One region of the Polaromonas sp. P4_F4 genome, then DNA from elsewhere that is predicted to be linked to it. Evidence: riboswitches for the same ligand, from Rfam matches in the RefSeq annotation. Region 1 holds a riboswitch; the other holds the start of a gene.
The links. Region 1 has a riboswitch for S-adenosylhomocysteine ahead of ahcY (adenosylhomocysteinase). Riboswitches for the same ligand answer to the same signal wherever they lie in the genome.

Region 1 (10,750 bases):
CAACAATCCAGACCCTGATAGCGCTCTGGTGCACAGGCTTACCTAGTGCAGTGTTGCACGCTATCTGGAACATAAAACCGCGTCTTTTGCGCCATGGCAGCGTTACAAATCCGCGCGATACCTGCGGGTATCGCTGTGGTTTGCGCCTTGCCCTGACCCAAAATCCATCGCTTTTATTGGTCCCATCAAGCATGCAACACTGCACTAGCCATCAGGCCTTGTACTGCAAACGCCGAAGGATCTCCGTCGTCGCAGCGGCCTGGTTCATCGTATAAAAATGAATGCCGGGCACGCCAGCCGTGCAGAGCTGGTCGCACAGTTCGGTGACCACGTCGAGGCCAAAGCTCTTGATGGACGCCGTGTCGTCGCCGAAGCCCTGCAGCCGCAGGCGGATCCAGCGGGGGATTTCCGCGCCGCAGGCATCGGAAAAGCGCATGAGCTGCGTGGAGCTGGTGATGGGCATGATGCCGGGCACCACCGGCACATCAAGGCCAAGTTTGCGCACATCGTCCACAAACCGAAAGTAGGCGTCCGCGTTGAAAAAGTACTGGGTGATGGACGAATTGGCGCCGGCCCTGACTTTGGTGCCAAAAGCCTGCAGGTCGGCATCGGCCGACTTGGCCTGCGGGTGGACCTCGGGGTAAGCCGCCACTTCAATGTGAAAAGCGTCTCCGGTTTCTTCACGGATGAAAGTCACCAGGTCGCTGGCGTAATGAAACTCGCCGCCGATGCCGTAGCCGCTGGGCATGTCACCGCGCAGGGCGACCAGGTGCTTCACGCCCATGGCCCGCAGGGTCGCCAGTTGCTGGCGCACCGTGCCCTTGGTCGCGCCAATGCACGAGAAATGACAGGCTGCGATCACGCCTTCGTCCAGGATTTCCTTGACGGTGCCAAAGGTGCCGTCTTGCGTGGAGCCGCCGGCGCCAAAGGTCACGGAGCAGAACTCCGGCTTGTGCGCGTACAGGGCCTGGCGGGTCACGCGCAGCTTGTCTGCGCCCTCAGGCGTCTTGGGAGGAAAGAATTCAAAACTGATGGGAAGGTTCATCGCAAGATCTCAATCGTTGTCGGTTTTCTTGTCGCGCCGCTTGCCGCGCGCCGGTCCCGGCTGGCCCGCATGGGCGGCTTCCGGGTCTTCATGCGGTTCGCGCGAGGCAGCGCGCGGAAGGCGCTTGGGCGCCTTGCGTTGCGGGGCAGCGGGCAGCGGCTGGCTCTCGCCGGCGTTGTCGTGGCCTTTGACCGCATGGATGAAAAACTCGCGGTTGCCGTCACCGCCGTCAATCGGCGATGCCAGCCAGGCCTTGACGTCCAGCCCCAGCGCAACGCAAGCATCGCGCAGGCGCTTTTCCACAAACTCGAACAGCGCCGCTTCGCGCACAATGCCACCCTTGCCAATCTGGCCGGGCTGCAACTCAAACTGCGGCTTGACCAGCATCAGCACATCGCCGCCGGGCTTGAGCAGGCGCACCACGGCGGGCAGCACCAGCGTGAGCGAAATGAAGGACAAGTCACCCGTCAGGAAGTCAAAGTCCGCCTCGACGGGGGTCTCCGCCTCCAGCCCGGCTTCATCATCATCATCATCATCATCATCAAATTCGCCCTCATCAGCCCCCGCTTCATGGGCAGGACCAGCGATCAGGTCCATCACCGTCATGGAGCGGGCATTGACGCCTTCGATGCAGACGACCCGCGGGTCAGCGCGCATGCTGGCGTGCAGCTGGCCATGGCCCACGTCCACGCCCACCACCTGCGCCGCACCGTGCTGCAGCAGGCAGTCGGTAAAGCCGCCGGTCGACTGGCCGATGTCCAGGCAGCGCAGACCGGCGACATCAACACCGGTGCTTTTCAGCGCCCCTTCAAGCTTCAGGCCGCCGCGCGAGATGTATTTGGCCTCGGTGTTGTCGAGCACCTGCAGCTCGGCGCCGTCCGGCACTTCATCGCCGTTTTTGGCAACCTTTTTCCACGCGCCGTCTTCTTCTGCGCGCCACTGCACGCCCGAAGCAATCAGGCGCTGGGCCTGAGAGCGGGTGGTGGCAAAGCCGTGTTCGACGAGAAATAAGTCAGCGCGCATGTAGCTCCATGGAGTGAACCCCACGCCCGAAAACATTCAGGCGGAGGCCTTGTCTTGCCCAGAGGGCCCTGTCTTGCCCCCTCTCCCTTTGGGAGAGGGTTGGGGTGAGGGCCGGCGGCCTTAAAAAGACTCGCTTGACGACTGGCGCCGCCAGCCCTCACCCCTGCCCTCTCCCAGGGGGAGAGGGAGTAATGCTGTCGCTTAATAACGGTAGGTGTTGGCCTTGTACGGGCCGGCCTTCGACACGCCGATGTAAGCCGCCTGCTCGTCGCTCAACTCGGTCAGCATCGCGCCGACTTTCTTCAGGTGCAGGCGCGCCACTTTTTCATCGAGGTGCTTGGGCAGCACATAGACCTTGCCCACTTCGTAGTCGGCCTGCTTGGTGAACAGCTCGATCTGCGCAATGGTTTGGTTGGCGAAGCTGGACGACATCACGAAGCTGGGGTGGCCGGTGCCGCAGCCCAGGTTCACCAGGCGGCCCTTGGCCAGCAGGATGATGCGCTTGCCGTCGGGGAAGATCACGTGGTCGACTTGCGGCTTGATCTCTTCCCAGGTGCATTTTTCCAGCGAGGCGACGTCGATTTCGTTGTCGAAGTGGCCGATGTTGCAGACGATGGCCTGGTCTTTCATCTTCGCCATGTGGTCGTAGGTGATGACGTTCTTGTTGCCGGTGGCCGACACAAAAATGTCGGCCTTGTCGGCGGCGTATTCCATGGTCACGACCTTGTAGCCTTCCATCGCGGCCTGCAGGGCGTTGATGGGATCGATCTCGGTCACCCAGACCTGGGCGCTCAGGGCACGCAGGGCCTGGGCCGAGCCCTTGCCCACGTCGCCGTAACCGGCCACGCAAGCCACCTTGCCGGCCACCATCACGTCGGTGGCGCGCTTGATGGCGTCGACCAAGGACTCGCGGCAACCGTAGAGGTTGTCGAACTTGGACTTGGTGACCGAGTCGTTGACATTGATGGCGCGCAGGGCCAGCGTGCCCTTGGCAGACATTTCATTGAGGCGCAGCACGCCGGTGGTGGTTTCTTCGGTCACGCCGATGATGTTTTTCAGGCGGCGGCTGTACCAGGTCGGGTCTTGCGCGAGCTTGGCCTTGATCGAGTTGAACAGGCAGATTTCTTCTTCGCTCGTAGGCTTGGAAATCAAGCTGGCGTCTTTTTCGGCCTTGGTGCCCAGGTGCATCAGGAGCGTGGCGTCGCCGCCGTCGTCCAGGATCATGTTCGGGCCTTCTTCAGGCGTGCCCTTGGCGCCGTTGAATTCGAAGATCTTGTGGGTGTAGTCCCAGTAGTCGGCCAGGGTTTCGCCCTTGATGGCGAACACCGGCGTGCCGGCGGCGGCAATCGCGGCGGCGGCGTGGTCTTGCGTCGAGAAGATGTTGCACGAAGCCCAGCGCACTTCGGCGCCCAGAGCCTGCAGCGTTTCGATCAGCACGCCGGTCTGGATGGTCATGTGCAGTGAACCGGTGATGCGCGCGCCCTTCAAAGGCTGGGCTTTGGCGAATTCTTCGCGGATGGCCATCAGGCCGGGCATTTCGGTCTGCGCGATGTTCAGTTCCTTGCGGCCCCAGGCGGCAAGCGAGATATCGGCAATGGTGTAGTCGGTGGAAGGTTTCAGGACAGCGCTCATACGGTTCTCCAAATTCAAACGTCAACTGGGCAAAATCGCCACGGGCAAGGCGCTTTCGAAGCAGTGGGGGAATTCAGTCATTCACCCGGCTTGAGAGAGCACTTGCGGGTGAGCGTGGTTGCAATGAAGTCCTGAGCCTGGTCCACGTGGTGTGGGTTGCAACGCTCCTCAGGAATCCGCCATTGTACCGAAGCCGGCCGCACCGCACCAGCGCCTGGAATCGGCATGCGAAAATTTCACGATGCAAGAACTCGACAACTGGCCCGCAGACGAGCGCCGCCTGATCTCCGGCGTTTTCACCGACATCGATGACACCCTGACCACCGAAGGGGCGATTACCCTTGATGCGCTGGAGGGCTTGGCTCAATTGAAAGCCGCCGGGCTCAAGGTGGTGGCGATCACCGGACGGCCAGTGGGCTGGAGCGAGCCTTTCGCGGCAAGCTGGCCGGTCGATGCCATCGTGGCGGAAAACGGGGCAGTGGCGCTGCTGCCGGATGCCCAAAGCGCCGCGCCGCGGCCGCTCTCAAAAATCTACCAGCAGAATGCGGCCACGCGTGCAGCCAACTTCACCCGCATGCAGGCCGTGCTGGCGCGCATTGAGCGGGAGCTGCCCGGCATCCACCGCGCCACCGACTCGCCAGGCCGGGAAACCGACATCGCCATCGACCACAGCGAGTTCACGCAGCTCAGCGACGCGCAGATCGCCACCGTCGTGGCGCTGATGAAGAGCGAAGGCATGCACGCCACCGTGAGCAGCATCCACATCAACGGCTGGTATGGCGGCCACAACAAGCTTGAAGGCGCGCGCTGGATTGTTCGTGAACTCTGGCAGCGCGACCTGGACGCCGAGATGGGTCAATGGGTCTATGTGGGCGATTCGACCAACGACCAGCTGATGTTCAAGACGTTCGCCAACAGCGTGGGCGTGGCCAACATCGCGCGCTTTGTGCCGCAGTTGACGCACCTGCCGCGCTATGTGACGCGCGGCGAGCGTGGCGCGGGCTTTGCCGAAGTGGTAAAGATTTTGCTCACCCCTGCTGACGCTCACTTCGTGTAGCGTCCCCTCCCCTTGCAGGGGACGGCGCCTGCGGCCGGGCAAAGCCCGATCCGCGGCCCCTGCCGGATTAGCGGAGGGCGGCCGCGCGGCGCAGCGACGCCCAGCGCAGCCACGCGCCCAGGCCGGCCACCGCCAACACCAGCGCGGCGTAACCCTCGACCGTGGCCGGCAGGCCCAGCGGCGCGATCAGCCGGCCGGCCAGCATGGCGGGCACGCTGAAGGCGAGATAGCTGGTGGCATAGAGCGCGGCAAACAACTCCGCCCGCTGCTGCGGCTGCGCCAGCGGCGCCAGCGTCTGCACCTGCGCGGAGAAAGCCGAGCCGCCGCCGAAACCGGCCAGCGCCGTTCCCGCAAAAAACAGGCCCACCGAATGGACGGCCAGCGACACGGCCACCAGGCCGGCGCCCAGGGCGAGCCAGCTCATACCGACGGCGCTCATGCGCGCGGGAGCCAGGCGCCTCAACAGCGTGGGTGAAACGGCGCCCAGGCCGAAGAATGTGGCAATGGCCAAGCCGTTGACGATGCCGTTGTGGATGCCGAAGATTTGCTGCAGCACCGAAGGCACCAGCGACAGGTACAGGCCCGCGAGCGACCATACCGCCAGCATGGTCGGCACCCCGCGCACAAACTCGGCACGCGCCTGCACCGGCACCGAAATGCGCGGCACCAGCGAGGCCAGCGCGCCGGGGCGCGGCGTGACGCTTTCAGGGAGGAACAGCGTGGCCACCGCACCCGTCACGCAGATGGCGGCCAGCACGCCGAACACCAGCGGCACCGGATGCAGCGCGAGCTTGACGGCGATGCCTGTCAGCAAGGCGCCCACGGCCAGCCCCGCCAGCGGCGAGACGCTGCCTATCATCGCGCCCAGCCGTTTTTGCGACGCCGGGGCCGCTTCCACCACCGCCGCCGTCAGTGCGCCGCTGACCATGCCGGTCGCAATGCCCTGGACGACGCGCGCCGCGATGATGCCGCCTATGCCCTCGGCCAGCAAAAAGGTCAGCATCGCGCCGGCCTGCAGCAGCAGGGCGACAAACACCACGGGGCGCCGGCCGATGTGGTCGGACAGCGAGCCGGCCACCAGCAGCGAGGCCAGCAGCGCAATCGCATAAATCGCGAACGCCACCGTCAGCAGCGCCGGCGAAAAGCCCCACTGCTGCTGGAACACGACAAACAGCGGCGACGGCGCGCTACCCGCCACAAAAAACGCGAACAGGAGGATCGCCAGCAGCGGGAAGGCGGCTGCCGGCGGCAGTTGCCAGCGAGCGGCGGAGGATGAAGAGGGTTGCAAAGAGGGGGCGGCGGGTGCGGTCATGGGAAACGCTCAACTTTCTTAAAGCAAATTTATTTGCGTTTGTGAATTCTACGCCGAGTTTAAAATTAACGCAAACATCGTTGCTTTAAGCTAGAATCACCGCATGAATACCCCCACGACGCCCCAGACCAAACGCCCCGGCGGCCGCAGCGCGCAGGTGCAGTCCGTGGTGCGCAAGGCGCTGGAAGAACTGATTGCCCAGGAAGGCCGCGACAAGGTCACCGTGCCGGCCGTGGCCGAGCGCGCCGGCGTCAGCGCCTCCAGCATTTACAGGCGCTGGGGCGACGTGAACGGCCTGCTGGGCGAAACCGCGACCGAGCGGCTGGACCCGAACCGCCCGCTGCCCGAGACGGGCAACCTGAAAGCCGAACTCGCGGCCTGGGCCCGGGGGCTGATCACCCACCTCAACAAGCCCGGCAACACCTCGATGCTGAAGGCGGCGGCCGCGCTGGCCGGATCGGAAGAGACCAACTGCCTGAAAAACCGCCGCGCCGAAGCCACCGTGCTGGTGAACCGGGCCCAGGCGCGCGGCGACGCCACACCCAGCGTGCAGCAGGTGCTGGACCACATGATGGCCCCCATCATTTACCGGCTGATCTTTGGCTCCGGCGTCGAGCCGGCGTTGGCCGACCAACTGGCCGACGAGCTGTTTGCGCTTGTGGATTAGACACACCCCTATCGAGGCTCACTTCGTGTAGCCTCTTTTCCCCTTGCAGGGGACGAGGCTTGCGGCCCGGCAAAGCCGGTTCCGCGGCCTCCACTGGATCAGACCGGGCCACTGGCACCGTCCCAGGGACGACACGCAGTGAGTCCCGATAGGAGGTGCGCCAGTTCAGTTGGGCTTGGCCAACCCGAGCTTGTCGATCAAGACCTTCTCCCGGCCGACCGTGTCCTGCGCGAACTTCGTGTATTCGGCCGAGCTCATGTAGTTGGGCAGCATGTCGTAGCGGCCCAGGGCGGCGACGTAGCTGGGTTCCTCCATCGCCTTCTTGAACGCGTCGTGCAGGCGCTTGACCACCTCGGGCGGCGTGCCCTTGGGCGCGCCTATGCCGAAGGGCGAGTTCTGCACGATGTCGTAGCCCAGCTCCTTCAGCGTGGGCGCATTGGGGAATTTGTCGAGGCGCTTCTCTCCCCAGGTGTTGAGCACGCGCAGCTTGCCGGCCTCGACCTGCGGCGCAAAACCGGTGCTGTCGGCACCTGCCATCAATTGACCACTCACCAGGGCCAGCATCAGGTCGGCGCTGCCTTTGTAGGGCACGTGCTGCAGTTCGATGCCGGCCTTTTGCGCTATCAGCTCGGTCGTCAGGTGCGGGCTGGTCAGCGTGCCGGTGGAGCCGTAGGTCAGCTTGCCGGGGTTGGCCTTGGCGTAAGCGACAAAGTCTGCCCAGGTCTTGAAGGGGCTGTCTGCCGGCACCACGATGCCGAAGGCGTAGCCGGTCACATTGATAACGTAGCTGAGGTCCTTGACCGGGTCCCAGTTGATCTTGGTGGTGTAGCCGAGGCGGAACACGCCCAGCGGAATCTGCGCCAGCGTGTAGCCGTCGGGCGCCGAGGTTTGCAACTGCTGGGCCGGCAGGGTTCCGCCGGCGCCGGGTTTGTTTTCCACGATCACCGGCTGCCCGAGGATTTTCGAGGCATTGTCGGCCAGCGAGCGCATGGTGATGTCGGTCGGCCCGCCCGCCGGGAAGGCGACGATCAGCTTGATGGGCCGGACCGGAAAGCTGGAGACCTGGGCCTGCGCAGCACCCAGCGCGGCCAGGGTGGGCGTGGCCAGCGCGGCGGCGGTTTGCAGTAATTGGCGGCGTTGCATAAGGGGCTCCCGAAGTGATGGCATGGTTTATCTGCCGCCATCATGCGTGCGCCAGGCCCCCGGCGCATCAGGGCAACACCTGAAGGACTGTCACCTGCGTTGCAGGGCCCGAAAGCGCCTGAAAAAGGCACTTTTCAGGCATCAAACAGGGCTACACACCAATGCCAACGAGCGTAAGCAGCTACAAATTTAATAGCAATCATACACGCAACATCGCACGTCCGCCTTCCACCAGCAGGGGCCGCGGGACTGGCTTAGCCAGACCGCAGGCGCCGCCCCCTTGAGGGGGGAACAGGCTACACGCAGTGAGCCTGGACGGGGGTGTTCAACCCCTTTCCAACACACTTTGCAAGGCTTTCCCGGTGTGCGTGCCCAGCTTCACGACGGCTTCCGGCGGCGCCGATGCGACGACCTGCCCGCCCGCGTCACCGCCGTCGGGACCCAGGTCAATCACCCAGTCGGCTTCGGCCACCACGTCCAGGTCGTGCTCGATGACCACCACGCTGTGGCCGCCGTTCACCAGCCGATGCAGCACGTGGATCAGCTTTTCGACGTCGGCCATGTGCAGGCCCACCGTGGGCTCGTCCAGCACGTAAAGCGTGTGCGGCGCCTTCTGGCCGCGCCGCGTGATGTCGTCGCGCACTTTGCTCAACTCCGTCACCAGCTTGATGCGCTGGGCTTCGCCGCCCGACAGCGTCGGCGAAGGCTGGCCCAGCGTGAGGTAGCCCAGGCCCACGTCTTTCAGCAGCTGCAGCGGGTGGCTGATGTTGGGCATGGAGGCGAAGAAGTCCACCGCCTCGTCCACTTCCATCTTGAGCACGTCACCGATGTTCTTGCCGCGCCAGGTCACAGCCTGCGTTTCTGGGTTGAAGCGCGCGCCGTGGCAGGTTTCGCAGAGCACCTTCACGTCGGGCAGAAAGCTCATGCCGATGGTGCGCACGCCCGCGCCCTCGCAGGTCGGGCAGCGCCCCTCGCCGGTATTGAAGCTGAAGCGCCCGGCGCCGTAGCCGCGCGCCCGCGCTTCCAGCGTGTCGGCAAACAGCTTGCGAACCGTGTCCCAGAAACCGATGTAGGTGGCTGGGCAGGAGCGCGGCGTCTTGCCAATCGGCGTCTGGTCGACCTCGAGCACGCGGTCCACCGCCGCATAGCCTTCAATGCGCTCGCAGCCCGCCCAGTCAGGCGTCTTGCCCTTGTCGTCGGCATCGCGCCCGGCCTTGGTGGAGCGCAGCATCACGCCCGCATGGACGTTGGTCAGCAGCACATCACGCGCCAGCGTGGACTTGCCGGAGCCCGAGACGCCGGTGACCGCCACCAGCCGGTACAGCGGCACGGTGACCGACACGTTCTTGAGATTGTGCAGGTCGGCATTGACCACGGTGAGCCAGGAGGTAAATTTGCTGGCCGCGGCGGGTGCGGCGTTGTGCAGCGCACTGGCGCTGGCTGCGGCCGCTTTCAACGCTGCGGCTTTCAGCGCGGCCTGCTTTTGTTTGCTCAGGGGCTTGGCAGGGGAGCCCTCACCCCCGCCCTCTCCCAGAGGGAGAGGGAGTAAGCCCGTTTCGCTCCCTCGCCCCTCTGGGGAGAGGGCTGGGGTGAGGGGCTTCTCCGTTTCGCGGCGCGCATGCAGCGGATGGATCAGCGGGTGTGCGAGGTAGCGGCCGGTCAGCGACTCCGGCACGGCCGACAGCTGCGCCGCCGTGCCCTGCGCGACCAGCGTGCCGCCGCGCTTGCCCGCGCCGGGGCCGATGTCGATGATGTTGTCGGCGCGGCGTATTGTGTCTTCGTCGTGCTCCACCACCACCAGCGTGTTGCCGCGGTCGCTGAGCTTGCCCAGCGCGCTCAGCAGAATCTGGTTGTCGCGCGGATGCAGGCCGATGGTGGGTTCGTCGAGCACGTAGCAGACGCCCTGCAGATTGGACCCGAGCTGCGCCGCCAGCCGGATGCGCTGGGCTTCGCCACCCGACAACGTGGGCGCGCCGCGGTCCAGCGTGAGGTAGCCCAGGCCCACGTCTTCGAGAAACTCCAGCCGGCTCCTGATTTCGGGCACCAGGTCGCGGGCAATGCCGGCCTCGCGGCCTGCCAGCGCCAGTTTTTCAACCCAGCGGCGAACATCCGTCACCGACAGGCCGGCGATGTCGGCAATGCCCACACCGGCAAACTTCACCGCGCGCGCCTGTTTGTTCAGGCGCGTGCCTTCGCAGGTGGGGCAAGCGGCATCGACCACGTCGTCCACCTCCGGCTCGCCAAAAGTCTGCTCGCGGCCTTTGTTGTCGTCGTCGCGCACCGAGTCGTCAAACACCTTGCGCTGCTCCTTGCTGAGCTTGACGCCCGTCCCCACGCAATCGGGGCACCAGCCGTGCTTGCTGTTGTAGCTGAAGAGGCGCGGATCGAGTTCGGGGTAAGACGTCGAGCAGACCGGACAGGCGCGCTTGGTGGAGAAGGCCTCCAGCCGGCCCAGGCCCTTGGTGGAGGCGCCCGCCATCATCGCGCCGCGCAGGCCGTCCAGCGGAGCCAGCACATGCACCACGCCCTTGCCATGCTCCAGCGCAGTCGCCAGCGCGGCCCGCAGCGCGGCTTCGTTCTCGGGCGTGACGTGGATGTCCGCCACCGGCAGCTCGACCGTGTGCTCCTTGAAGCGGTCAATGCGCGGAAAGCCGGTGGTCGGCAAAAACTCACCGTCGATGCGCAAATGCGTATAGCCGCGCGGACGGGCCCAGTCGGCCAGCTCGGTGTAGACGCCCTTGCGCGCGATCACCAGCGGCGCCAGCAGGCCGATGTGCTGGCCGCGGTAGGTCTTGAGCAGCTGGGCGGCGATGCTCTCCGGGCTCTGCGGCATCACCGCCGCACCGTCCTTGGTGCAGTGCTGCACCCCCA
Region 2 (10,750 bases), on a different contig from region 1:
CCGCTCGCCTACCGTTTGCCTCAGCCTTGATTCGACGGCGCGGAACATGGCGTCCCAGTCATCGTTCGCGATCTCACGCGACTGCCCGGTCAGCAATGCGCTTGCCGCCAGTAAGGCAACAGCGTCGCCTGTGTCTGTGTCTGTGTCAGCGTCATGGCCCCTGGCACAGGCGAAAGAGATGTTGATCGCGGCGGCAGCTCCGGCGTAGTGATTCCTTGAGTCTGGCCCGAGCCCCCCGGAAATCGGCATGGTCGACGCCAGGTACGCCAGGTTCGCGGCCCCGGGTGCCCGATCAGGTTTTGTGTGGATCATGGCACACCTCGTACTAAGTTAGGTTGATTCATCACGCTGCAACAGCGGTCAGGTGCCTCGACCAGGTACACGGCTGGCAATATCGCACTGGTTTCTTATAGCAAGTCGCGATTCGTGCGTCGGTGCGCTAACGAACAAAACCGGGAACAGGCAAACCCGGATGCTCGCCTCCCTCCCCGCAATGGCGACCGTCTTTTCAGGGAGCCGCCGAGCGTCGCTGGACCAGCCATTAAAGCCCTGTGGGGCGACGGGATGAGACGTCCAGCAGTTCGGCATAGGACTGCCGCCCAGCGGCATAACAGCCACATGCCGCGGCTTCGAGCCCGCTGCGGTCCAGCACCCTGAAGTCGCCGCGGTGGTATTCGATGAGGCCGCTGCGCTGCAAAGCACCGGCAGCCGCCGTGACGCCGACGCGGCGCATACCGAGCATGTAGGCGAGAAAGGCTTGCGTAACATGAAAACTGTCGGAGTGGGCACGGTCCTGGGTCATCAGCAGCCAGCGCGCCAGGCGCGGGCCGATCAGGTGAAAGCGCAGGCACGCAGCCGATGCGGCCTGCTGGGCCATGAGCACATAGAGGTAGCGATTGAGGCCGCGCTGCAGTGCCGCACTGCCTGCGAGCTCTTTGCGGAAGGCGCCGGTGCCTATGCGCCAGGCCGCACCCGGGCCTTGCACCAGCGCATGCAAGGGCGAGGTGACCACGCCCAGGGCCACCTGCGCGCCCAGCATGCCCTCGCGGCCCACCATGCCCACTTCCACGCCGGGGCTGCCGTCAAGCAGCGCCACCAGCGAAATAAAGCCCTCGGTGGGAAAGTAGACATGGCGCGTTGGCGTGCCGGGCTCGCACAGCACTTCGGACAGCACCAGCTGGACGGGCTCGCAAATGGCCAGCAGCCGCACGCGGTCCTTGCGGGGAAGCCGCTCGATCAGATGGTTCTGGACGGTGGCCAAAATGGCTCTCCGGTGTGCTGCCGGCCCTCTCAGGTGTCGGGGGCGAGCATGGCGCGCTGCTGCGAGATGCAGTGTAGGTCGATGTACCGAGTATGCGCCACGCACCGCCGCGCCACTGTATGCCAGCGCACACACGGCGCGATGTGCCAGGGTGTGGCCACGGCCGAAGCGCCAGGCAGCCGGGGCCGGGCCGAAAGCCGGCACCCGCCCCAGACCTCAAGCCGCCAGCCGCTGGGGAAGCAGGCGGTCGTACTCCTTCTTGACCACCGCATAACACTCGCAGGTGCGCTGCTCCAGCCCCTGGCGGTCCAGCACGGAGATGCGGCCGCGCGCATAGCTGATCAGCCCGGCCTTTTGCAGCTTGAGCGCGCCCTCCGTCACGCCTTCGCGGCGCACGCCGAGCATGTTGGCGATCAACTCCTGCGTCATCACCAACTCGTTGCCCTGCAGGCGGTCCAGGCTCAGCAGCAGCCAGCGGCACAGCTGCTGGTCCAGCGAATGGTGGCGGTTGCACGCCGCGGTTTGCGCCATCTGCGTGATCAGCGCCTGGGTATAGCGCAGCATCAGGTGCAGCACCGGCGCTTTCTTAAACTCGTCCCTCATCAACTGCGCCTTCAGCCGAAAACCCTGGCCAGCGCTTTGCACCACCGCACGGCTGGGCGTGGACTCGCCGCCCATGAACAGCGAAATGCCGACGACGCCCTCGTTGCCCACGACGGCGATCTCGGCCGAAGCGCCGTTTTCCATCACATACAGCAAGGAGACGATGGCTGTCGTTGGAAAATACACGTGGCTCAATGTGCCACCCGACTCGTACAGCACCTGGCCCAGCGGCATTTCGACAACTTCCAGTTGTGGCAGCCAGCGCTTCCACTCGGCGTCTGGCAGGGCGGCGAGCAGCTGGTTTTTTTGGGGGTCGGGGGAAATAGCCATCACAAAACTCCGGGGCGGGGTCTGACTTCGAAAACTACCTCTCGCAGAGGTTTTGGTAGCGCCTTGGACTATATGCAGCCAGACCCATGTTGTATGTTCGATAGCGCACATACAAGTCGCCAATTCGACTTTATATGTTCGATAACGAACATACAAGAGAAGAGATCAGGCAGCCGGAAAAAAGCGCTCTCCAATCGGACTCGGGTTACGCTGGCTCAATCCGGGCGCAACCCGCCAAAACTGAAGCTGTTTTTGAGGGTAATACTGCTAAAAATTGGCTTTGTCAACAGCCTGGCCGGACTGATGTGCTTGATGTCTGACGCCGTCCAGCGGACACAAAAAAAAGCGCCAGGCGAAAGCTGAGGGCAGCTTTCGCCTGGCGCGGGGATGGCTTGCAGGTCTGTCAGATGGCCAGGATTGCCACCGATCTCGCCGTCAGGCTGTTCAGAAGCCTGTCAGGCTCGGTCAACGCCCCTGATACTCCGGGGAAAGTGCAGGCTGCGCGGCCACCGGCGCCGGTGGCGGCTTGGGGCCGTAGGTTGCGCCATCGCTGGTGCGCAGGGTTGCGCCTTCCACGGTCACACGGCTGCCAACTGCGGGCGCGTGCGCCACTTCCACGGTGCGGCGCGAACCGTCTTCCATGTGCACGCCGACCTGGTAGACAGTTTCCTTGCGTACCTGGCCTTCTATCGCATTGCCGGCAAAGCCGCCGCCGACCGCGCCCAGGATGGTGGCGGCAGTCCGTCCGCCGCCATGCCCCACCTGGTTGCCCAGCACGGCGCCCAGCACCCCACCAGCCACGGCGCCCACGCCGGGGCCGGCCGGCTTGGCGGAACGTACCACCGGCGTGACCGATTCAACGGAACCACACACCGCGCACACGGCCGGTGCGGCGGCCGCCATGACGGGGGCCGGTGCGGCAGACGGCGCGGGCGAAACGCCTGAGTAGCTCGGTGCTGGAGCCGGTTTGGGTTGGGGTTTGACCACTTTTTTGGCCGGTGCGGGCGCGGCGGCAGGCTTGGCGGGTGCAGCCGCCGGCTTTTCAATCAGGTCGTCGGCTGCATTGGTGGAAGCAGCAGGCCCGGCCAGCTGCGGTGCAGCCGGGGCCTGAGGCGTCGCCACAGCCGCCACAGTGGCAGCAGGGGGCTGGGCACGCTGGTTGTATAGCATGGTGGCGCCCATGCCGAGCACCGCCACACCGAGTATGCCGATCGCGGCCCACAGGGGCTTGCTGCCAGACGAGGCAGGTTGCTGGCCGGGCTGGAGGTTATCGACGGAGGTGTTCATGGGGTATCCCTTCATTTGTTAAAAAGTCCCGGGACGGCAGCAACCTGCATGAACGCAAGCTGGTGCCCTTGTCGCCGCTCACTCATGAACGTCCGAGACAGCCTAAAGGTACACAGACCGCGCCAACGACACGTGTTTTTTTGTAAATGCAGGCAATGCGGCGGTAAACACACGGTAAACAGGAGGGTGGGAGCGCAGCCGGGAGCCGGCCGTCCTTGCCGGCCCGGCCGCCTCACAAATTGGGCGCCAGCAAGCGTTGCAATTCTTCCGCTTTTGCACCGCGCCGCCGGGCCAGATCCTGCAGCTGGTCGTCGCCGATCTTGCCCACGTTGAAATACGTGCTTTCAGGATGGCTCAGGTAAAAGCCGCTGACGCTGGCCGCCGGTGTCATGGCCAGGCTCTCGGTGAGGGCCATGCCCACCTCGCCCGCCTTGAGCAAGGCAAACATGTCACCTTTGACGCTGTGGTCCGGGCAGGCCGGGTAACCGGGCGCCGGGCGGATGCCCTGGTATTTTTCGGCGATCAGCGCTTCCGCGCCCAGCGACTCGGTCGGCACATAACCCCACAAATCCTTGCGCACACGCTGGTGCATGGCCTCGGCAAATGCTTCTGCCAGCCGGTCAGCCAGCGCCTTGAGCATGATGGACGAGTAGTCATCATGGTCGTCCAGAAAGTATTTCTCCTTCTTCTCGGCGCCCAGGCCGGCGGTGACGGCAAAGAGGCCGATGTAGTCGGCAATTCGAGTGTCTTTCTGGCCCGAATCCGAAACAGCAGCTGCGCGAGCGGCCATCACATCAGGCGCGAGCACCTTGGGTGCGACAAAGTCGGCCAGGCAGCGGCTGGGCCGCATCACGCCGTCCACCGCGGTTTTCTCCGCCTGCTGACGCAGGCCGTACCAGGTCATGGCCACCTCGCTGCGCGACTCATCGGTGTAAATCTCGATGTCGTCGCCCACGCTGTTGGCAGGATACAGGCCGATCACCCCGCTGGCGGTGAGCCAGCGGCCCTCGATCAGGCGCTTGAGCATGCGTTGCGCGTCGGCATACACCCGCACCGCCTCGGTACCGACCACCTCGTCCTTCAGGATGGCCGGGAACGGGCCCGCCAGGTCCCAAGTCTGGAAAAACGGGCCCCAGTCGATGAACTGCGCAAGCTCGGCCAGGTCGAAGTTTTTGAACACACGGCGGCCGATGAACTTGGGCACGGGCGGCGTGTAGCTTGTCCAGTCGATGGGCGTTTTATTGGCGCGGGCCTTGGCCAGCGGCCACATCGGTGTCTGCTTCTTGTTGGCGTGCTGGGTGCGCACCTTGTCGTAGTCCGCCTTCAGCTCATCAATGTATTTGGTGGCCTGGTCGGACAGCAGGCTTTGCGCCACGCTCACGCTGCGCGAGGCATCGGGCACATAGACCACAGGACCCTCGTAGTGGGGGGAAATCTTCACCGCCGTGTGCACCCGGCTGGTGGTGGCGCCGCCTATCAGCAGCGGGATTTTCTTGATGCGGAAATGGTCGTCCTTCTGCATCTCGGCCGCGACGTACTGCATCTCTTCCAGGCTGGGCGTGATCAGGCCGGACAGGCCCACGATGTCGGCGCCCTCGACCTTGGCGCGCGCCAGAATTTCGTGGCAGGGCACCATCACGCCCATGTTGACCACTTCGAAGTTATTGCACTGCAAGACCACGGTCACGATGTTCTTGCCGATGTCGTGCACGTCGCCCTTGACGGTGGCGATGATGATCTTGCCCTTGGTCTTCACGTCTCCACCGGCGGCTTCCAGCAGCAGTTTCTCGGCTTCGATGTAAGGCAGCAGGTGCGCCACCGCCTGCTTCATCACCCGGGCGCTTTTGACCACCTGCGGCAGGAACATCTTGCCTTGGCCGAACAGGTCACCCACCACGTTCATGCCGTCCATCAGCGGGCCCTCGATGACATGCAGCGGCCGCCCGCCCTCGGCCTTGATGGCCTGCCACATTTCCTCGGTGTCTTCGGTGATGAACTCGTTCATGCCCAGCACCAGCGCGTGCGACAGGCGCTCGCGCACCGGCAGCGCGCGCCACTCGTTTTTCTTGCTGTCGTCCCTGGCGCCGCTTTTGGCGCTCTCCGCAACTTCGATGAGGCGCTCACTGGGTGTGAGTTCAGGCTCACCCGGCTTGTAAACCGGCTGGCGGTTGAGGACCACGTCTTCGACGCGCTCGCGCAGCGTCGGCTCCAGGTCGTCATACACACCGACCATGCCGGCGTTGACGATGCCCATGTCCATGCCGGCCTGGATCGCGTGGTACAAAAACACCGTGTGAATGGCTTCACGCACCGGGTCGTTGCCGCGGAAGCTGAAACTCACGTTGGACACGCCGCCCGACACCTTGGCGCCCGGCAGGTTGGCCTTGATCCAGCGTGTGGCATTGATGAAATCGACCGCGTAGTTGTTGTGCTCCTCAATGCCGGTGGCAATGGCAAAGATGTTGGGGTCAAAGATGATGTCTTCGGGCGGAAAACCGACCTCATCGACCAGCACGCGGTAGGCACGCTCGCAGATTTCAATTTTGCGCTGGTAGGTGTCAGCCTGGCCCTGCTCGTCAAATGCCATCACCACGGCCGCCGCGCCATAGCGCTTGAGCAGCTTGGCCTGGTGCTTGAAGGGCTCCAGCCCCTCCTTCATGGAAATCGAGTTGACGATGCCCTTGCCCTGGATGCAGCGCAGGCCGGCCTCGATCACGCTCCACTTGGAGCTGTCGATCATGATGGGCACGCGGGCAATGTCGGGTTCGCTGGCGATCAGGTTCAAAAAGCGCACCATGGCGGCCTGGCTGTCCAGCATGGCCTCGTCCATGTTGATGTCGATGATTTGCGCGCCGTTTTCCACTTGCTGGCGCGCCACGACCAGGGCCTGCTCGTACTCGCCATTCAAAATCATGCGGGCAAAAGCCTTGGAGCCGGTGACATTGGTACGCTCGCCGATGTTGACAAAGAGCGTGCCCTCCCCGATAGCCACCGGCTCCAGGCCGGACAGTTTCATGGGAGGAACAGCGATGGGATCTTGAATTTCGGACATGCACTCACCTTTTGGGCTCAAGGTGAGCGTCGTTACTGCGGCGCCTCGGGGGAGGCGCCGGTAACCCAAGCCTGACGAATGAATGCTTCGCTGCAACGCTCCTTGGGTTACCATTATTTTAAGGGCAGGCAGCAGCCGGCGCCATGCCTCACAATAAATCCGCAAAATCCATGTTTGAAACCCTGTTTGGCGACAAGAAAAAGGCGGCGACCGGTCCACCCGAGCTGATGCGGCCGGAAGAACGCATGCGTGCGGTTGAAGGCTCCAGCACGGCCGAACTGGCGGCCAGGCTGCTGATTGCGCCGACGGCACTGATGCAGCTCACGCCCGAAGAGGCGCTCACCGTGGTGAGCTACATGGTTCCGCAAAAAATTGCCGCGGGCACCACCTTCATCACCGAAGGGGACAAAAGCGAAACCGACTACATGCTGCTGGTGCTCGAGGGCGAGGTCACCGTGGAAAGCATCATGGTCAGCCGCCGCACGCCCGTCACCGTGTCGGTGCTGGGACCAGGCAGCCTGGTTGGCGAGATGGGGCTGGTCGATGGCCGGGCCCGGCTGGCGTCCTGCACGGCCAGCACCGACGTGCGGTGCGCGGTTTTGTCGCGCGCCGCCCTCGGAACACTCAGCACTGACCAGCCCCGCACGGCGGCCAAGCTGATGTTTGCCGTCTCGCTGCGGATTGCCGAGCGGCTGCGCGATGCCACCGAAAAACTCAAGAAATACAGCCAGCTCACGCAGGCCATGCAGCAGGAAATCGACCACCTGCTGCCGGACGACTGACACCCGGACTGACGCCTCACGCGAACAAAAGCAAAAAGCGCGGAGCCCGCCAGCCCGCGATCCAAGCCCGCCTAAGCCGCCTCGGGGTAGAAGAAGCGGGAAGCGACTGCCCGTGAAGGCAGGGGCGCCACCGCATTCGCAATGGCCTGGATATGCTCGGGCGTGGTGCCGCAGCAGCCGCCCACGATATTGACCAGCCCTTCATCGGCAAACTCGCGCAGCAGGCGCGAGGTCACGTCGGGTGTTTCGTCGAAGCCGGTGTCGCTCATGGGATTGGGCAAGCCGGCATTGGGGTAACAGCTGATGAAGGTGTCGCCGGCCACGCGGGCCAGCTCCTGGATATAGGGGCGCATCAGCGTGGCGCCCAGCGCGCAATTGAGACCGATCGCCAGCGGCCGGGCATGGCGCACGCTGTGCCAGAAGGCGGTCACGGTCTGGCCGCTCAGAATGCGGCCCGAGGCGTCCGTGACGGTGCCGCTGATGATGAGGGGCAGGCACTCGCCGGAGTTGTCGAAATACTCGTCGATCGCAAACAGCGCCGCCTTGGCGTTGAGCGTGTCGAATATGGTTTCGACCAGCAGCACATCGCTGCCGCCCCTGACAAGGGCTTCGGTCTGCTCGTAATAAGCCTTGCGCAACTCTTCAAAGCTCGTGTTGCGCGCGCCCGGATCGTTCACGTCGGGGCTGATGCTGGCGGTTTTGGGTGTCGGGCCCAGGGCGCCCACCACGAACCGCGGTTTGTCGGGCGTGGAAAACTTGTCGCAGGCGGCACGCGCGATGCGGGCCGACTCGTAGTTCATCTCCACGGCCAGGTCCGCCATGTCGTAGTCGGCCTGGGCGACCGTGGTGGCGCCAAAGGTGTTGGTCTCTATCATGTCGGCGCCGGCGGCGAGGTAGCCTTCATGGATGTCGCGGATCACGTCGGGACGGGTCAGGCTGAGCAGTTCGTTGTTGCCCTTGACGTCTTTGTGAAAGTCCTTGAAGCGCGCGCCGCGGTACTGGGCTTCGTTCAACTTGAAGCGCTGGATCATGGTGCCCATCGCGCCGTCGAGAATGGCGATGCGTTGTTCCAGGATGGCTGGCAGTTGCTGTCCGCGGGTATAGATGAGGGGCTTCATGCCCCGATTTTAAGGTGCGGCAGCTTTTTTAGCAGGCTCCCGAATAGCGTCCCTGGTTTCCGCCAGGGCCACACTACCCTTCGACAGTGATCTGCACCAGCCGGGGCCGCGGGACTGGCTTCGCCAGACCGCAGGCGCAGCGCCCCCTTGGGGGGGCTGAGAGCCACACGCAGTGGGCGAACGTGGGGGCCTTAGACGACAATAGCGGGCATTGGCTCACCGCACATGAAAAACCTCCAACCCAAAGAAGCCTGGACCTGGCTGCAGGCGCACCCCGACACCCTGTTCGTGGACGTGCGCATGGAAATCGAGTCGCTGTATGTCGGCCGCCCGCCCGGTGTGGTCCATGTGCCGTGGTATGAATACCCCGACCTGCAGCCTGATCCGCAGAAATTTGCCGAAGCTGTGGTTCGCGAGGCCACCGGCAAAACCCAGCCGGTATTGCTGATCTGCCGCTCCGGCAAGCGCACGCTGGACGCCGGCAAGGCGCTGGAGGCCGCCGGATTTTCCGACGTGCAGCATGTGGTGCATGGCTTTGAAGGGGAGCTTGACGAGCAGTTTCGCAGGTCAACACTCTCGGGCTGGCGCTTTGACGGCCTGCCCTGGGAGCAGATGTAGCTGCATTTGGCATCAAATCAGCCGCCAGCCTTGGCTTCATCTGAACCATTGGCTATCACTTTTATAGCAACCCAGCCTCCTGAACATCCTCTTGTCTTCATTGCCTGTTTCTTCATCCCGGTCTTCATCGCGGCCGACCCCGTTGGACGTTCTGGGTCAGGTCTTTGGCTACTCCGATTTCCGCGGCCCGCAGGAAGCCATCGTGGATCACGTGGTGCAAGGCGGCGACGCGCTGGTGCTGATGCCCACCGGCGGCGGCAAGTCGCTGTGTTACCAGATTCCGGCCATCGTGCGGCAAAACGCCGGCCACGGCGTGACGGTGGTGATTTCGCCGTTGATTGCGCTGATGCATGACCAGGTCGGCGCGCTGCATGAGGCCGGCGTGTCCGCCGCGTTTTTGAATTCAACGCAAAGCTTTGAAGAAAGCAGCCAGCTTGAAAAGCAGCTGCTGCGCAACGAACTGACGCTGCTGTATGCGGCGCCCGAACGGATCAACACGCCGCGCATGAAGGGCCTGCTGGCCTCGCTGCACGAGCGTGGCCTGCTCAGCCTGTTTGCGATTGACGAGGCGCATTGCGTGAGCCAGTGGGGCCATGATTTCCGGCCTGAATACCGCTCCCTGAGCCTGCTGCACGAGACCTTTCCCGATGTGCCGCGCATCGCGCTCACAGCCACCGCCGATGCGCTGACCCGGCAGGACATGATAGAGCGGCTCAAACTCGAAGATGCGCGCGAGTTTGTCAGCAGCTTTGACCGGCCCAACATCCGTTACACCATTGTCGAAAAGGCCGACCCGACGCGCCAGCTGCTGCGCTTCATCGAGTCCGAGCATGAGGGCGAGGCCGGCATTGTGTATTGCCAGTCCCGCAAGCGCGTGGAGGAAATCGCCGAAACCCTGCAGGATGCCGGCCTGAAGGCGCTGGCCTACCACGCCGGGCTGGACTCCTCGCTGCGCCAGCAGCGGCAAGACCGCTTCCTGCGCGAGGACGGCGTCGTCATGGTGGCGACGATTGCCTTCGGCATGGGCATCGACAAGCCCGACGTGCGCTTTGTCGCACACCTGGACATGCCCAAAAACATCGAGGGCTACTACCAGGAAACGGGCCGGGCCGGCCGTGATGGACTGCCCGCCAACGCCTGGATGGTCTACGGCCTGCAGGACGTGGTGAACCAGCGCCGCATGATAGACACCAGCGGTGCCGCCAGCGAAGAGTTCAAGCAGGTGATGCGCGGCAAGCTCGATGCACTGCTGACGCTGGCCGAAGACACGCGCTGCCGCCGTGCCAGCTTGCTGGCTTACTTTGGTGAAGAGCTAGACAGCGGCCGCAGCGACGGGCCGCCCCTAGCAAGGCCAGCCCCCTCGGGGGGCAGCGAAGTACACGCAGTGACAAGCGTGGGGGCTCGATATTTCTGCGGCAATTGCGACAACTGCATCGCCCCGCCCGCGGTATGGGACGCCACCGAGGCCGCCCGCAAGATGCTCAGCTGCATCTACCGCGTGCAGCAGGCCAGCGGCATCAGTTTTGGCGCCGGCCACATCATGGACATCCTGCGCGGCAAGGCCACCGAGAAGGTGGCCCAATACGGCCACGACAAGCTCAGCACCTTCGGCATTGGCACCGATCTGGCCGAGGCGCAGTGGCGCAGCGTGCTGCGCCAGCTGATCGCGAAAAACATGGTCCGCGTGGACACGGAAGCC

Region 2: another riboswitch for S-adenosylhomocysteine. It lies ahead of metH (methionine synthase); the one in region 1 lies ahead of ahcY (adenosylhomocysteinase).

Annotation. Positions count from the first base shown of each region.
Region 1 covers NZ_JBFUJO010000003.1:91,898-102,647, forward strand. Annotated here, with positions in the region: gene AC1DUR_RS04775 (septal ring lytic transglycosylase RlpA family protein) at 1-34, opposite strand, end outside; gene metF (methylenetetrahydrofolate reductase [NAD(P)H]) at 212-1,045, opposite strand; gene AC1DUR_RS04785 (TlyA family RNA methyltransferase) at 1,055-2,068, opposite strand; gene ahcY (adenosylhomocysteinase) at 2,270-3,700, opposite strand; S-adenosyl-L-homocysteine riboswitch at 3,804-3,876, opposite strand; gene AC1DUR_RS04795 (HAD-IIB family hydrolase) at 3,942-4,757, shown strand; gene AC1DUR_RS04800 (MFS transporter) at 4,825-6,069, opposite strand; gene AC1DUR_RS04805 (TetR/AcrR family transcriptional regulator) at 6,173-6,736, shown strand; gene AC1DUR_RS04810 (tripartite tricarboxylate transporter substrate binding protein) at 6,902-7,879, opposite strand; gene AC1DUR_RS04815 (excinuclease ABC subunit UvrA) at 8,205-10,750, opposite strand, start outside.
Region 2 covers NZ_JBFUJO010000012.1:694-11,443, reverse strand. Annotated here, with positions in the region: gene AC1DUR_RS13880 (hypothetical protein) at 1-312, opposite strand, end outside; gene AC1DUR_RS13875 (Crp/Fnr family transcriptional regulator) at 542-1,261, opposite strand; gene AC1DUR_RS13870 (Crp/Fnr family transcriptional regulator) at 1,478-2,194, opposite strand; gene AC1DUR_RS13865 (glycine zipper 2TM domain-containing protein) at 2,660-3,481, opposite strand; gene metH (methionine synthase) at 3,714-6,533, opposite strand; S-adenosyl-L-homocysteine riboswitch at 6,551-6,643, opposite strand; gene AC1DUR_RS13855 (cyclic nucleotide-binding domain-containing protein) at 6,677-7,315, shown strand; gene AC1DUR_RS13850 (homocysteine S-methyltransferase family protein) at 7,387-8,433, opposite strand; gene AC1DUR_RS13845 (rhodanese-like domain-containing protein) at 8,659-9,051, shown strand; gene AC1DUR_RS13840 (RecQ family ATP-dependent DNA helicase) at 9,143-10,750, shown strand, end outside.